DNA from 4 places in the Rahnella sp. PAMC25617 genome. Region 4 is predicted to be linked to each of the others. Evidence: predicted binding sites of a transcription regulator. Region 4 holds the regulator's gene; each other region holds the start of a gene.
What was found. The regulator LexA, encoded in region 4, represses DNA repair genes until DNA is damaged. The targets are predictions, from matches to a motif close to TNCTGTATGTACATACAGNA.
Positions count from the first base shown of each region.

Region 1: the regulator LexA is predicted to act here: its motif matches at 2,433-2,452, upstream of ACM615_RS11815 (YebG family protein).
Region 2: the regulator LexA is predicted to act here: its motif matches at 1,647-1,666, upstream of rmuC (DNA recombination protein RmuC).
Region 3: the regulator LexA is predicted to act here: its motif matches at 1,903-1,922, upstream of sulA (SOS-induced cell division inhibitor SulA).

Region 1 is NZ_JBOCUM010000008.1:91,521-94,918, reverse strand. It holds gene ACM615_RS11830 (M24 family metallopeptidase) at 1-500, opposite strand, end outside; gene ACM615_RS11825 (GFA family protein) at 529-951, opposite strand; gene phoC (acid phosphatase PhoC) at 1,205-1,942, shown strand; gene ACM615_RS11815 (YebG family protein) at 2,039-2,419, opposite strand; gene ACM615_RS11810 (GNAT family N-acetyltransferase) at 2,579-3,040, shown strand; gene ACM615_RS11805 (LysR substrate-binding domain-containing protein) at 3,068-3,398, opposite strand, start outside.
Region 2 is NZ_JBOCUM010000018.1:17,619-21,016, forward strand. It holds gene rmuC (DNA recombination protein RmuC) at 69-1,604, opposite strand; gene ACM615_RS20975 (DedA family protein) at 1,762-2,289, opposite strand; gene udp (uridine phosphorylase) at 2,489-3,250, opposite strand.
Region 3 is NZ_JBOCUM010000012.1:209,445-212,842, reverse strand. It holds gene yccS (YccS family putative transporter) at 1-1,069, shown strand, start outside; gene ACM615_RS15915 (TfoX/Sxy family DNA transformation protein) at 1,097-1,726, opposite strand; gene sulA (SOS-induced cell division inhibitor SulA) at 1,943-2,449, shown strand; gene ompA (porin OmpA) at 2,807-3,398, shown strand, end outside.
Region 4 is NZ_JBOCUM010000013.1:208,941-212,338, forward strand. It holds gene dinF (MATE family efflux transporter DinF) at 1-827, opposite strand, end outside; gene lexA (transcriptional repressor LexA) at 1,126-1,734, opposite strand; gene ACM615_RS17180 (diacylglycerol kinase) at 1,854-2,222, opposite strand; gene plsB (glycerol-3-phosphate 1-O-acyltransferase PlsB) at 2,353-3,398, shown strand, end outside.

The DNA.
Region 1 (3,398 bases), on a different contig from region 4:
TCCAGAATAAACGCCGGAATATCAAAGCTGTATTGATCTGTTTGCGGATCGATACGGAACAATTTCCAGCCCGCGACGCCGGTGGTTTGTGACGCTGTCACGCCCGCCATTGCCAGCAGATTTTGCAGCGGCTGATGATGTTTCATCGGCTGATTGGGCAGGGAAAACACCGGCGCGTGCAGACAAGCTCCTCCGTTGCGGGCATGCGGCACCAGTTTGAGATTCTCGTTACCCATTATGTAGGTCATCTCGCCGTTACTGCTTACCACCAGCAAAGCTTCTTCAAAACGTGGGATAAAACCAGAAAGGTATTCGAAATTGCCGCCGTGTTCTTTATCGGCGTAAATCACCAGCGACGATAAGCCTTGTTGCTGCATGGCGCTCAGAACATTGTTCAGGCGGGCTTTCATGGTTTCATCAGACAGCACCGGCGTGGGCACCTTAGGGTAAGTGGCCGGTGCCGGGACAGTGGCCAGTGTGTAGGCAGTATCAGAATTCATTGCGTTTCCTTATGCGTAGAAATCATTATCAGGAGTCAGATTCAGAAATGTTGGGTTCATAAATAACGTAGCCCGCCACGCCGCCCTTCCCGCCGTCTTTCGGATGGTTGATGCCATCGCTGACCGGGATAGGTGAGAAATCGAAGGGCGACACACCTTCGATGCAGGCGACATTGACGCCATAAAATTCGGGATTGGAGCGACGCTGATGGAAGGTATAAATACCGCAAACCGAACAGAAGAAATGCGCGGCCTCACCGCTGTTAAAGCGATATTCCGTCAGCTTATCCGTGCCTTGCGTGATTTCAACTTCACCGGCAGTGGCGACGACCGCGCCGCGCATACGGCAAAATGAACAGTTGCAGCGCAGCACGCCGTTAAAACCGTCGGTCAGTGCGACCTTGAACGTGACGGCACCACAATGGCATTGAGCGGACAATTTATCTGGCATAGCAATCTCCCTCTTTGGGATGAGCGGTCGGGTTGGCCGAGAAAATGTTGTACCAAATTTCGCCGCTGATTACAGCTTTCCCTTAAAAAGCCCATTTTTTAGCCGTAAAACATTCACGCCCGCTATCAATTTCTCGTTTTGAGATCTCATACCAACTTTCTGTCACCTATTTTGTTTTACTACCCGATGTTAGGAAATGTTACGGAAATGATTCCGTAATGAAAATAAAATAGCTGCACGTAAGGAAGCTAACATGAAAAGACTGACCACTTTTTGCCTCGCGGGACTTGTATCATTTAATGCGTTTGCCCTGACCGGCAACGATGCCACCACCAAACCGGATCTCTACTATTTAAAGAATGACCAGGCCATCAACAGCCTGACTTTGCTGCCACCGCCACCGGCTGTGGGCAGCATTGCGTTCCTCAATGACCAGGCGATGTATGAGCAAGGCCGTCTGCTGCGTTCAACCGAGCGCGGCAAGCAGGCTGCTGAAGATGCGAACCTGAGCGGAGGCGGTGTGGCGAATGCCTTCTCCGGTGCGTTTGGATCACCGATCACCGCCAAAGACACGCCGGAACTGCACAAGCTGCTGACCAATATGATTGAAGATGCCGGAGATCTGGCGACGCGTGGCGCGAAAGAGAAGTACATGCGTATCCGCCCGTTTGCCTTCTACGGCGTCCCGACCTGTAACACCACCGAGCAGGATAAGCTTTCGAAGAACGGCTCTTATCCTTCAGGTCATACGTCTATTGGCTGGGCAACGGCGTTAGTGCTGACTGAAATCAACCCGCAACGTCAGGATCAGATCCTGCAGCGTGGTTATGATTTAGGCCAGAGCCGCGTGATTTGCGGATACCACTGGCAGAGTGATGTGGATGCAGCGCGTATCGTCGGCTCTGCGGTTGTAGCAACGCTGCACACCAACGACGCTTTCCAGCAGCAACTGAAGAAAGCTAAAGAAGAGTTCGCGAAACAACACAAATAAGCGTCTTTCAGAAAATTTTTATTTTCAAATATCGCTTATAAAAAACAAAAAAACCGGCCTGATAAGCCGGTTTTTTTACGGAGAGCAGAAAGCGATTCAGGCCGCTTTAACCGCACGCGTCTTTTTAGGAGCTGGCGCTGCTACGGTTTCTTCGGTGTTTTCTTCCGCGGTCTCTTCAGTTTCAGCTTCAGTCACTGCCAGTTCTTCCGTCTGCGCGACAGGGGCTTTCACGGTTTCTTCTTCCGGCAGCTTGCTGGTACGCAGGATGTGCTGGACGGTATCTTTTTGCTCAGCCAGGCGAAGGGCAATGTTTTCTGCCAGCGATTCATCGATCTCCAGTTCGCTCTGCAACAACCAGTCAGTAAAAGCATCTGCCATATCGAGCATTTTGTCGTAAGCGTCCGCTTCTTTCTTATTGGCAAATGTCATTTTTTCTTCACCTTTTCTGACGACAACAAACTTTGTTTCAACAGCCATGATTCGCTCCTTATACTGTAATTATATACAGCATACCAATAATCAATGCAGGATACATCATCCAGCCTGTTTTTTATAGTGCGGCGCAGGCGTGAATTTCTTCCAGATAACCGCTAAGGTAGAAAATAACCCGTTTTATAACGTACTTGTGAGGATTCCGTGACAAATGTGAAAGAAGTCTGCAACTGGAGCAAAGACGCTTACCGGATAACCACCGACATTAGCCAGCTGGATATTCCTGCCGTCCACGCCTATCTGACCCGCTCCAGCTGGGCGCCGGGAATTGACGAGCAAACGGTGCGCGATGGCGCGGAAAACAGCCTCAATTTCAGCTTGTTCGACGATGAAAAACAAATCGGTTACGCACGTTTCATTACTGATTACGCCACCTTTGCCTATCTGTGCGATGTGTATGTGTTAGAGGAATATCAGGGGAAAAATCTGGGAGCATGGCTGATTGAATGTGTTCAGTCGCATCCGGTCACCGCCCGGCTGCGCAGAATGGCGCTGTTTACCTCAACGGCACCCTGGCTGTATGAGAAGTTTGGCTATACGCCGGTGAACGAGCCCAATTACACCTGGGTGATCACCCGTCCGGGGCTTTATCTGAAGAAAGACTGATCAAGGCTAGTGAAGGATTCGAGGGTTTTAGCCAGCATCCGTCATTTCAGTCACCATCCGCACAAAATTATCGCGGATTAAATCCTCTCTGCGCGGATCCCATGCGATCCCGACCTGCCAGCGGGTGGCTTTGCCACTCAGCGGCAGCGTCTTCAGTCCTGGCGGCGCAATATGCATGACACTATTGGGCAGCAGCGCGACACCAACACCGGCGACAACCAGCGCGACAATCGTCTGGATATCTTCGGACTGCTGTACGAAAGGCGTGTGCAACTGGTTTTCATCCAGAAAGCGGTCAGTTTGTGCGTTCAGCCCCCGCCCGCGATCGGGGTATAAACGTAGCAGCGGTTTCTGTTTC
Region 2 (3,398 bases), on a different contig from region 4:
TTCAACATATTGCAATAATTCACACGTTGAATCTGAAATGCCGTGCTGGCCATTCCGGCAAGCGCGGCCTATTGATGCAGGTTTAGCTCGCGCGGGTTCAGTGTCTGTTCTTCTTCCGCATCAGAGGTATCTGGAAGAGATGCGGTATCTTCAGGTTCATTTTCCGCTTTAGCCCTCTCAGCCAGAGAAGGACTGATTGGCCGTTTAACTTCAACACCCAGAGCGCGGAAACTCTCAACCTGTCCGATAAGATTACCACGGCCTTGCGTGAGTTTATTCATCGCGGCGCGATAACTTCCCTGCGCTTTGTCGAGGCTCTGCCCCATCGACTCCATGTCATCTACAAACAGCCGCAGTTTGTCGTAAAGACGCGCAGCGCGATCGGCGATACGTTTGGCGTTCTGGCTCTGGTGTTCATAGCGCCACAGATTACTGATCGTGCGTAACGCCACCAGCAGAGTCGTCGGGCTGACAAGCATAATATTGTGACGGAGCGCTTCGCTGATCAATTCGGGCTCCCGGTCGATAGCCAGCAGGAAAGCAGGTTCAACAGGGATAAACATCAGCACATAATCGAGGCTGCGCAGGCCTGGAAGTTGCTGATAATCTTTGCGTCCGAGCAGGCGGATGTGCCCGCGTACTGAGGCAATGTGTTCATTGAGCGCGATTTCGCGCTCAGCGTCGTCTTCACTGTTGAAATAACGCTCGTAAGCGACCAGCGTCATTTTGGCGTCAATCACCACGTCTTTGTTTTGCGGTAACCGCACCACCACGTCAGGCTGCATGCGGCTGTTGCTGTCGACCTGCACGCTAACCTGCGTCTGATATTCATAGCCTTCACGTAATCCGGAAGCCTCAAGCACGCGGCTGAGCACCACTTCGCCCCAGTTGCCCTGCGTTTTGTTGTCACCTTTCAGTGCTTTGGTCAGGTTGACGGCTTCACGTGCCATCTCGACATTCAGCTGTTGCAGATTGCGGATTTCGTGGGCCAGCGTATGCCGTTCACGGGCTTCCTGTCCGAAGCTGTCCTGCACCTGACGGCGGAAACCGTCGAGTTGCTCGCGCAACGGCAGCAGTAATTTGTCGAGGCTTTGCTTATTCTGTTCGTCGGCGCGACGGCCATTTTGTTCGAAAATCCGGTTCGCCAGATTCTCAAACTGACTGCTGAGACGCTGTTCGCTGTTGATCAGCAGACGTTGCTTCTCCTCAGCCGCCATGCGGGTTTCATCCAGACGGGTGGAAACCTCACGCAACTCTGCCTCCTGCGCACTGTTAATTTCCCGCTGTGCGCGCAGTTCCTGATTCAGCTGTTCACACTCGTTTTGCCAGTGCGCCAGCAGTTGCAGCTTTTCCTGACTGGCGGCCTGCAGGCTGTGCAATTTTCTCAACTCAAGTTCAGCTTCACGCAGTTGCTGCTGGCCCGATAGCCGCTCACTTTTGTGCGTATCATTTTCCGCTTTAACCTGCTCCAGTGATTGTTCCAGCAAACGGCGCTGCGTTTCGTACTCCGTTTGCTGTTGCTGTTGCCGCAAACTGGCGACGAGCCACCCCACCAGTAAGCCAATTAACGCCGCCGCCAGGGCAGTCAGAATGCTGATATCCACGCGATTTCCCTCTTGAAGTCTCTTGCGGCCAAGGTAATGTCAGGCTGTATGGATGTCCAGTCTATTTTCTGTTGCATTGAGCCTTTGCGAGACGTTTTCCAAAAGGGAATTTCTCTGTACTTGCCCCCTTGCGGCGGTCAGCCATAGGGAGCAGGATTCAAAACCAGCGGCTCAGCCACTGAATGCCAAAAGCGCCAGGCGCCAGAATGCCGAAAGCCCAGATAAGCGCCGACGTCACATTGGCAATCTGGAAATATTTTTGCGGCATACCGCAAATCCCCGCGACCAGCGGCACAACAGCACGCAGCGGGCCAAAGAAGCGGCCGATAAACGCGCCCGGCATGCCCCACTTGTCAAAGAAAGCATGACCGCGCACCAGCATTTGCGGATGACGGGAGAAAGGCCAGAAGTTGCCCACTCTGTCCTGAAAATGGTTGCCGACCCAATAGGAAAGCCAGTCGCCAAAGAAAGCACCCGCAGCGGCGGCGGCCCAGATGGGCCAGAAAGGAATACCGGTTTCACCAATCAGCGCGCCCAATCCCAGCAGGATAAAGGTTGCAGGAAGGAGCAGTGACAAAAAGGCCAGAGACTCACCAAAAGCCAGAAAGAAGACGATGGGCGCAGCCCACACCTGATGTGCGCGGATAAAGGTGGTGGTGTAATCGAGAAGGTCATGAACAGTCAAAAATGCAGTTCCTTTTTATCAGAGATACGGAGCGGGAATTGATCAATTATTCCAGACGCATTACTAACATGACCTTAACAGATCTGCTTAACAGGGCAAAAAAATGGGCCGCCAGAGGCAGCCCATCACTATGATGTAGTGTCTTTATAATCCGATCCTTTCCCTAAATCATTCGAGTTGCAGGAAGGATGACGGGAAATCAGATTAGTCGGCGAGCCGCTTCTACAACAATCTTCACCGCATGGCTTTCGGTCTTCTTCATGGTTTCCGCATCAGGGATTTCCTGCTGCGTACGGTTCACGATAACACCGGCAACCATACCGGCGCGCAGGCCCTGGCTGGCGCACATGGTCAGCAAGGTGGCGGACTCCATTTCATAGTTCATGACGCCCATTTCCTGCCACTCTTTCATCGATTCTTTGAAGCGACGGACAACGCGGCCGGAGAAGGTGTCATAACGTTCCTGACCCGGATAGAAGGTGTCAGAAGACGCGGTCACGCCAATGTGCGTGGCAGCGCCTGCGGATTCTGCCGCAGCAACCAGCGCGGTGGTACAGGCAAAATCGGCGACCGCAGGGAATTCCATTGGGGCGAAATGCAGGCTTGCGCCATCAAGGCGAACGGCGGCGGTAGTCACCAGAACGTCACCCACATTGATGTGTGGCTGGATAGCGCCGGTGGTGCCGACACGCAGGAAGGTACGGATCCCCAGTTGCGCCAGTTCTTCAACCGCGATGGAAGTCGAAGGACCACCAATACCGGTTGAACAAACAATCACAGATTTGCCATCAAGCTCAGCGCGCCATGAGGTAAATTCGCGGTGGGAAGCCAGACGAACCGGGTTCTCCATCAGTTTGGCAATTTTTTCCACGCGCTCAGGGTCGCCGGGAACAATCGCCAGCGTCGCGCCGTTTAAATCTTTTTTGGCCAGGCCAAGATGGAAAACTTCAGGCTGAGACATAACAAACTCCTCTGTGTGTAAGGTCATAAATTGGCAGGAGGAACACCCGGCAACTGTACTGAACATTGTGACGTTATTTCGTGACGGTCGTCACTATGATGTAACAACAGGAATTACGCATACATTTAATTTGTGATGATGGTCACAA
Region 3 (3,398 bases), on a different contig from region 4:
TGAAACCGGGAAAAACACGTTTGCCGAAGATCGCCTGACGGGAGTTGATGATATCTGGCTGCGTATATCGCGGCACTTCACGCCGCAGTCAGTATTATTCCGCCATGCGGTGCGTATGTCAGTCGTTCTGTTTGTCGGTTACGTGTTTCTTCAGGTCAGTGGTTTACATCATGGCTACTGGATATTGCTCACCAGTTTGTTTGTCTGTCAACCGAACTACAGCGCCACACGCCGCAGGCTGGCGTTAAGGATTATCGGCACTCTTGCCGGTATCGCGCTGGGTATTCCGATACTGTACTTCGTGCCTTCGATTGACGGACAAATGATCCTGATCGTTATCAGCGGTTTATTATTCTTCGCCTTTCGCACTGTGCAATATGCGCAGGCAACGATGTTTATTACCCTGCTGGTGTTGTTGTGTTTCAACTTGCTGGGAGAGGGTTTTGAAATCGCCATACCCCGCGTCATCGATACGCTGATTGGGTGTGGTATTGCCTGGGCGGCAGTGACATTTATCTGGCCGGACTGGAAATTCAGGCAAATCGACCGCGTTGTCAGCAAAACTTTCGATGCCAACTGCCGCTACCTTGACGCAATTTTGGTGCAATACCATCAGGGAAAAGACAACAGTCTCGATTATCGTCTGGCACGCCGTGATGCGCATAACTGTGATGCGGAACTGGCGTCAGTTGTTTCGAATATGAGTTCGGAGAAGAATAACGACACAACGACCGTGGATGCCGCATTCCGCTTGCTGTGCCTCAACCATACGATGCTGAGCTATATTTCTGCGCTCGGCGCACATCGTGAAAAGCTTGAAGATGCTGAAACCCTGAGCTTGCTGGATGATGCAGTGTGCTGCGTGGACGGGGCTCTGCACCATCTGCCTGCTGAATCCGGGCGTATTCAGCAGGCTCTTGAAAATCTCAGTGCCCGCATTCAGATGAGAACCACGGATTCGGACAGTAAAGAACAGCTTGTATTGCAACAAATTGGATTACTGGTGGCTCATTTACCTGAACTCACCAGTCTTAACAGTAAAATCCTGCCTGCTCATAACCCGGTCTGACGACCCGCAGCCGTCATGTGCTGCGGGTTAGTGCGTCATCGGATACTTTTCTTGCTGATGGTTGAACCAGTGAGTTAAAAACTCTCTGGACGCCGTTGGCAAGGCTGCTTCATGAAACCCCAAAATTGCGCCTTCCAGTGCCATCAGCAAATTAATGCCCAAATTCTTTTTTTTTATTGCACACAATTTCAGGTATGCCCCGCACGCACCTTGCATCCGAAGGTCCCCCGAATTTTCGATACCGACTTGCCACAGCATCCGCTCAAGAGCCAGCGAGAGATTGGGTAAGTCTTTCAAACGTGATGCTTCACTGTTTTTCTTTGCTTCAATTTCACGACGCATCCCTTTGATAGAAACTCTCGCCAGTCTCAGCAAAATATGGGGATCACTCCATTGCTCATGACTGACTTTGAAATAGCGTAAATGCACATCCATCCCGCGCTTGCGGTAGATCAGACGTTCCATTTTTTTCCGGCAAAAGTGACCTTCTGTATCATCATTCGCCCTCAGGAATAATTCTCCGTCAGACACCAGACCAAACATGGCTCGATCGGCCGATAAACTGAATCCGCCAAACTGCGTTCGCGAGCGTATATTGCCCAGTGGGGCAAACAGTTCCAGACATTCAAGTACTCTTTTTTTTGATTTATTTATCATTGCGTTATCCTTTTCACATTCATTCCTGACTTCCAATTTGAATTACCAGAACCGCTAAATGCAAAATACGCAATGTCGTGAATGGCAACAAACATAAAATGCAGTTGCAGTGTGTTGCCTTCAAAATTTGCGAGATGTCTTGGAAAAATTGGGTTGATCTTTGCCCATCGCCAGAGTACTGTACATCCATACAGTAACTCACTGGGGTACATCTCTATGCGAACTCAACACCATACAAATCATCATTTTAGTCAGCTTGCTTTGCCCGTTTCCCGTGCACAGGTAAATACGTCTGCATCCTTGAATAATGGTCTGATCACTGAGTTCGTCTATAGTGCGAGCCAACCTGCTTTTGCCCAGTTACTGCTGCCTCTGCTGCAACATCTCGGTATGCAATCACGGTGGTTGTTGTGGCTGACACCACAACAAAAATTGAGCCGTCACTGGTTATCAGAGTCCGGGCTACCGGTGGATAAAATGGTTCAGGTGAATCAGATCACTGCGATGTCTACTGTCGATGCCATGGAAAAAGCATTGCAAACGGGTAACTACAGTGTCGTGCTTGGATGGTTGCCAGATTTGAATGATGCAGAGAGGGAAAGATTACAAATTGCTGCCCGTCAGGGGGGAGCTTACGGCTTCATCATGAAGCCAACAAATGAACAGAATTCAGCTAGTGGACATCACTCAACAGTAAAAATTCACTCTTCTGTATACCATTAGTTCAAAATAGGAATGTTCCTACGAAAATAATGGGGAACTTAGTGATTTGTGCTGAGAAAGCTCCGGAACCCAGTAAAAACGGGCTTCCTGAATGTAGATTGTCTTCAAAAATTGTCAGTAATTGGTCAAAGCCGTTAAGAAATGTGTACGTTTTTCCCTTTTTTTCCACGGTGTTAACACATCAAGCTTGTAAGTTTCGCGCCACGTTGTAGACTTTACAACGCCAAGGTTGCTCAATAATGCCAACGTAAAGTGGCAAGTTCTGAAATGAAGCAATAATCTTGGCGTAAGGATTTTAACCAAGGGCTTAAAAAGCTTAAAGCTCAATTGCCTATTTGGATGATAACGAGGCGCAAAATGAAAAAGACAGCTATCGCATTAGCAGTGGCACTGGCAGGTTTCGCTACCGTAGCGCAAGCCGCCCCTAAAGATAACACCTGGTATACCGGTGGTAAATTGGGCTGGTCCCAATACCATGACACTGGTTTCGCAAATGCTTACGAAGGTATCGGCAACGGCCCTACCCACGAGAGCCAACTGGGTGCAGGTGCGTTCTTGGGTTACCAAGCGAACCAATACCTGGGCTTTGAAATGGGATATGACTGGCTTGGCCGTATGCCTTACAAAGGCAGCGTAAACAATGGCGCGTTCAAAGCACAAGGCGTTCAGCTGGCTGCTAAACTGAGCTACCCACTGACTGACGATCTGGACATCTATACCCGTCTGGGTGGTATGGTTTGGCGTGCAGACGCTAAAGGTAACTTCGACAATGGCGCAGCTGGCCGCGTAAGCGATCACGACACTGGTGTTTCTCCACTGGCAGCCGTTGGTCTTGAATACGCCGTGACCAAAAACTGGGCTACCCGTCTGGATTACCAGTGGGTTAACAACATCGGTGACGCTGCTACTGTTGGCGCACGTCCTGATAACGGCATGCTGGCTGTGGGTG
Region 4 (3,398 bases):
TGGCTGCCCAGCCGCGCACCCAGGATGGTCAGTGAGGCAAAGCATAGCTGCAACAGCAATGAGCGCAGCATGATGTCGCGGTTAAGTCCGAGAAGACGGCGCAAATTACCGCGCCACGCACCGGTGATTTCTGAACCGGTGATACCGCGTCGTTTCATGACACGCCAGACAAAATACAGCCCGATGAACAACGTGAAATACTCTGCACTGGCAGTTGCCATCGCCGCACCACGTACGTTCAGCCCCAGCCCCATTACCAGCCAGATATCCAGGATAATATTCAGCAGATTTCCCGCGATCAGCAAAATCACCGGCCCGCGAATATACTGGATCCCCAGCAACCAGCCGAGGATCACCAGATTCGCCAGAGAAGCAGGCGCACTATACCAGCGGATTTCGATAAACAGCCTCGCCTGTTCCAGCACCGACTGACTGCCACCCACGACATGAAACGCCAGCTCCATCAGCGGATGGCGAAATAACAGAATGACGACACCGGCCAGCACCGCCAGCAAAAAGGGCTGCACAAAAGCACGTGCCAGCAACTGATTGTCTTTTGCGCCCAGCGCCTGTGCGGTCATGCCGGTGGTGCTCATGCGCAGAAACAGCAGCATCATGAAGAGGAAAGTCGTGACCATCGAACCAACCGCCACACCACCGAGATAATCGGCACTGTCGAGATGACCGATCACTGCGGTATCGACCAGACCAAGAAGAGGCACCGTGATATTGGAAAAAATCATCGGTAACGCCAGGGTCCAGAGTGCTTTATCCGCGGGGCTTAGAAAGGTATTTTTGAATGATTGTCGCAGGGAATGATGTTGCATAGAGAATCTCATGCCGGAGGTTCAGGTTATGCCTAAAATGACATCGCCCCGAAAGGGGCGATGATGAGAGAAACGCATTTCTCTTTGAATTTACATGGATGCCAGAGGCGGCCGCCATCCATATTCAATTAGTTGTAGTCTTCTCTATCTGACACAGCAATTTCTGACTCAGCAATTTCTGACCGAGTAATTCGAGTTGCAGGAAGGCAGCAAGTAAGAGAGTCCCGATGAGCTGACATGAGTCAGTGATTCGGGTAAACGCACGCAGCCAACGCGTCTGCAGCTCGAAGTACGAAGGTCAGATCCAGTTGCCGTTACGGATGACGCCTACGGCTAGCCCTTCAATGCTGAAATTCTGTTCGCGTAAATCCACCACGATCGGCTGGAATTCGCTGTTCTCAGGCAATAACTGCACCACGCTGCCCTGCTTTTTCAGGCGTTTCACGGTGACTTCATCATCGATACGCGCCACGACAACCTGGCCGTTACGCACGTCCTGCGTTTTATGTACGGCCAGCAAATCGCCGTCGAGGATACCGATATCACGCATCGACATCCCGCTGACGCGCAGCAGGAAATCGGCGCTCGGCTTGAACATCGCCGGATCAACCTGATAATGCCCTTCGATATGTTGCTGTGCCAGCAGCGGCTCACCGGCGGCAACGCGGCCGATCAGCGGTAAACCTTCTTCTTCTTCCATCAGCAGACGGATACCACGAGATGCACCGGAGACAATCTCGATAACGCCTTTACGTGCCAGCGCTTTCAGGTGTTCTTCCGCCGCATTGGGAGAACGGAAACCCAGACGCGATGCAATCTCTGCGCGAGTCGGTGGCATACCGGTGGTGGAGATATGATCGCGAATAAGGTCGTAGACCTCTTGTTGTCTGGTCGTTAAAGCTTTCATTCCGCCCCCTGGTTGTTTATACAGTCTTGCTGTGAGTATATACAGCTAAACGGTCAATGAAAACCTAAGATTGAATAAAAACAGGGCATAACGGTGATTCCTGGAATACAGATTCCAGATCAGAACCATCGCGGCCAAAAGATACTGACCCAGACAAAAATCGCCAATATGATGGTCAGAAGTACGGCAGCAGAACCGATATCTTTTGCCCGCCCTGAGAGCACGTGAAACTCAGGGCCGATACGGTCAATCGCGCATTCCACCGCACTGTTGAGCAACTCGGTGACGCAGACCAGCATCACGGAGCTTACAAGCAAAATGCGTTCAACCGTGCTGACATCGAGCCAGAAAGATAACAAAATTAACGGGATAGCCACGCTGGCTTCCTGGCGAAAAGCCGCTTCGTTCTGCCATGCGGCTTTCAATCCTTTCCAGGAATATCCGGCCGCTTTATAAATTCGGGTAAATCCAGTGACTTGGTTCGCCATTTCGGGTACTGATCCTTGAAGGGTTGTCCTTAAAAGTGTGCCGTATTTTAGCTTTTATATGACCACAGATCTCCACGGATCTTTCTGGTATCCTTGCGGCGAAATGGCTAACAAGAGGCTTCACGTTTTTATGTCAGGTTGGCGTAGACTTTATTACACATTATTGAATTTACCACTCTCATTGCTGGTAAAGAGCAAGGTCATACCTTCAGATCCGGTTACCGAGTTGCATTTGGACCCGACGCGCCCGATTTTGTACGTATTGCCTTACAACTCCAAAGCAGACTTGCTGACGTTGCGTGCGCAATGTCTGGCAGAGAATCTGCCCGATCCCCTTATTCCGCTGGAAATCGACGGAACGCTGCTGCCAAGCCATGTTTTCATTGCTGAAGGCCCGCGCGTGTTCTCGTATTACACGCCGAAGCAGGAATCCGTAAAGCTGTTCCACGACTATCTGGATTTGCACCGCAACAATCCGGATTTAGACATTCAGATGCTGCCGGTTTCCGTGATGTTTGGCCGTGCGCCGGGCCGTGAAGGTCAGGATGATACGCCGCATCTGCGCGTACTGAATGGCATCCAGAAATTCTTTGCCGTCTTGTGGCTCGGACGTGACAGTTTTGTCCGTTTCTCCAATACCGTTTCCCTGCGCTATATGGCGACAGAGCACGGCACCGACAAAACCATCGCTCAGAAACTGGCACGCGTGGCGCGTATGCATTTCTCCCGCCAGCGTCTGGCAGCGGTCGGCCCGCGTCTTCCGGCTCGTCAGGATTTATTCAATAAATTGCTGGCTTCCAAAGCCATCGAAAAAGCGATCGAAGACGAAGCCCGCAGCAAGAAAATTTCCCACGAAAAAGCCCAGCAGAATGCTATCGCGCTGATGGAAGAAATCGCGGCGAACTTCTCTTATGAGGCAGTGCGTCTGTCAGACCGCGTGCTGAGCTGGACGTGGAACCGCTTGTATAAAGGCATCAACGTCAACAATGCTGAACGTGTCCGTCAGCTGGCGCTTGATGGTCAGGAAATTGTGTATGTGCCCTGCCACCGCAGCCATATGGATTACCTGCTGCTGTCTTACGTGCTCTATCACCAGGGGCTGGTGCCGCCGCATATCGCTGCCGGTATCAACCTGAATTTCTGGCCAGCCGGTCCGATTTTCCGTCGTCTGGGTGC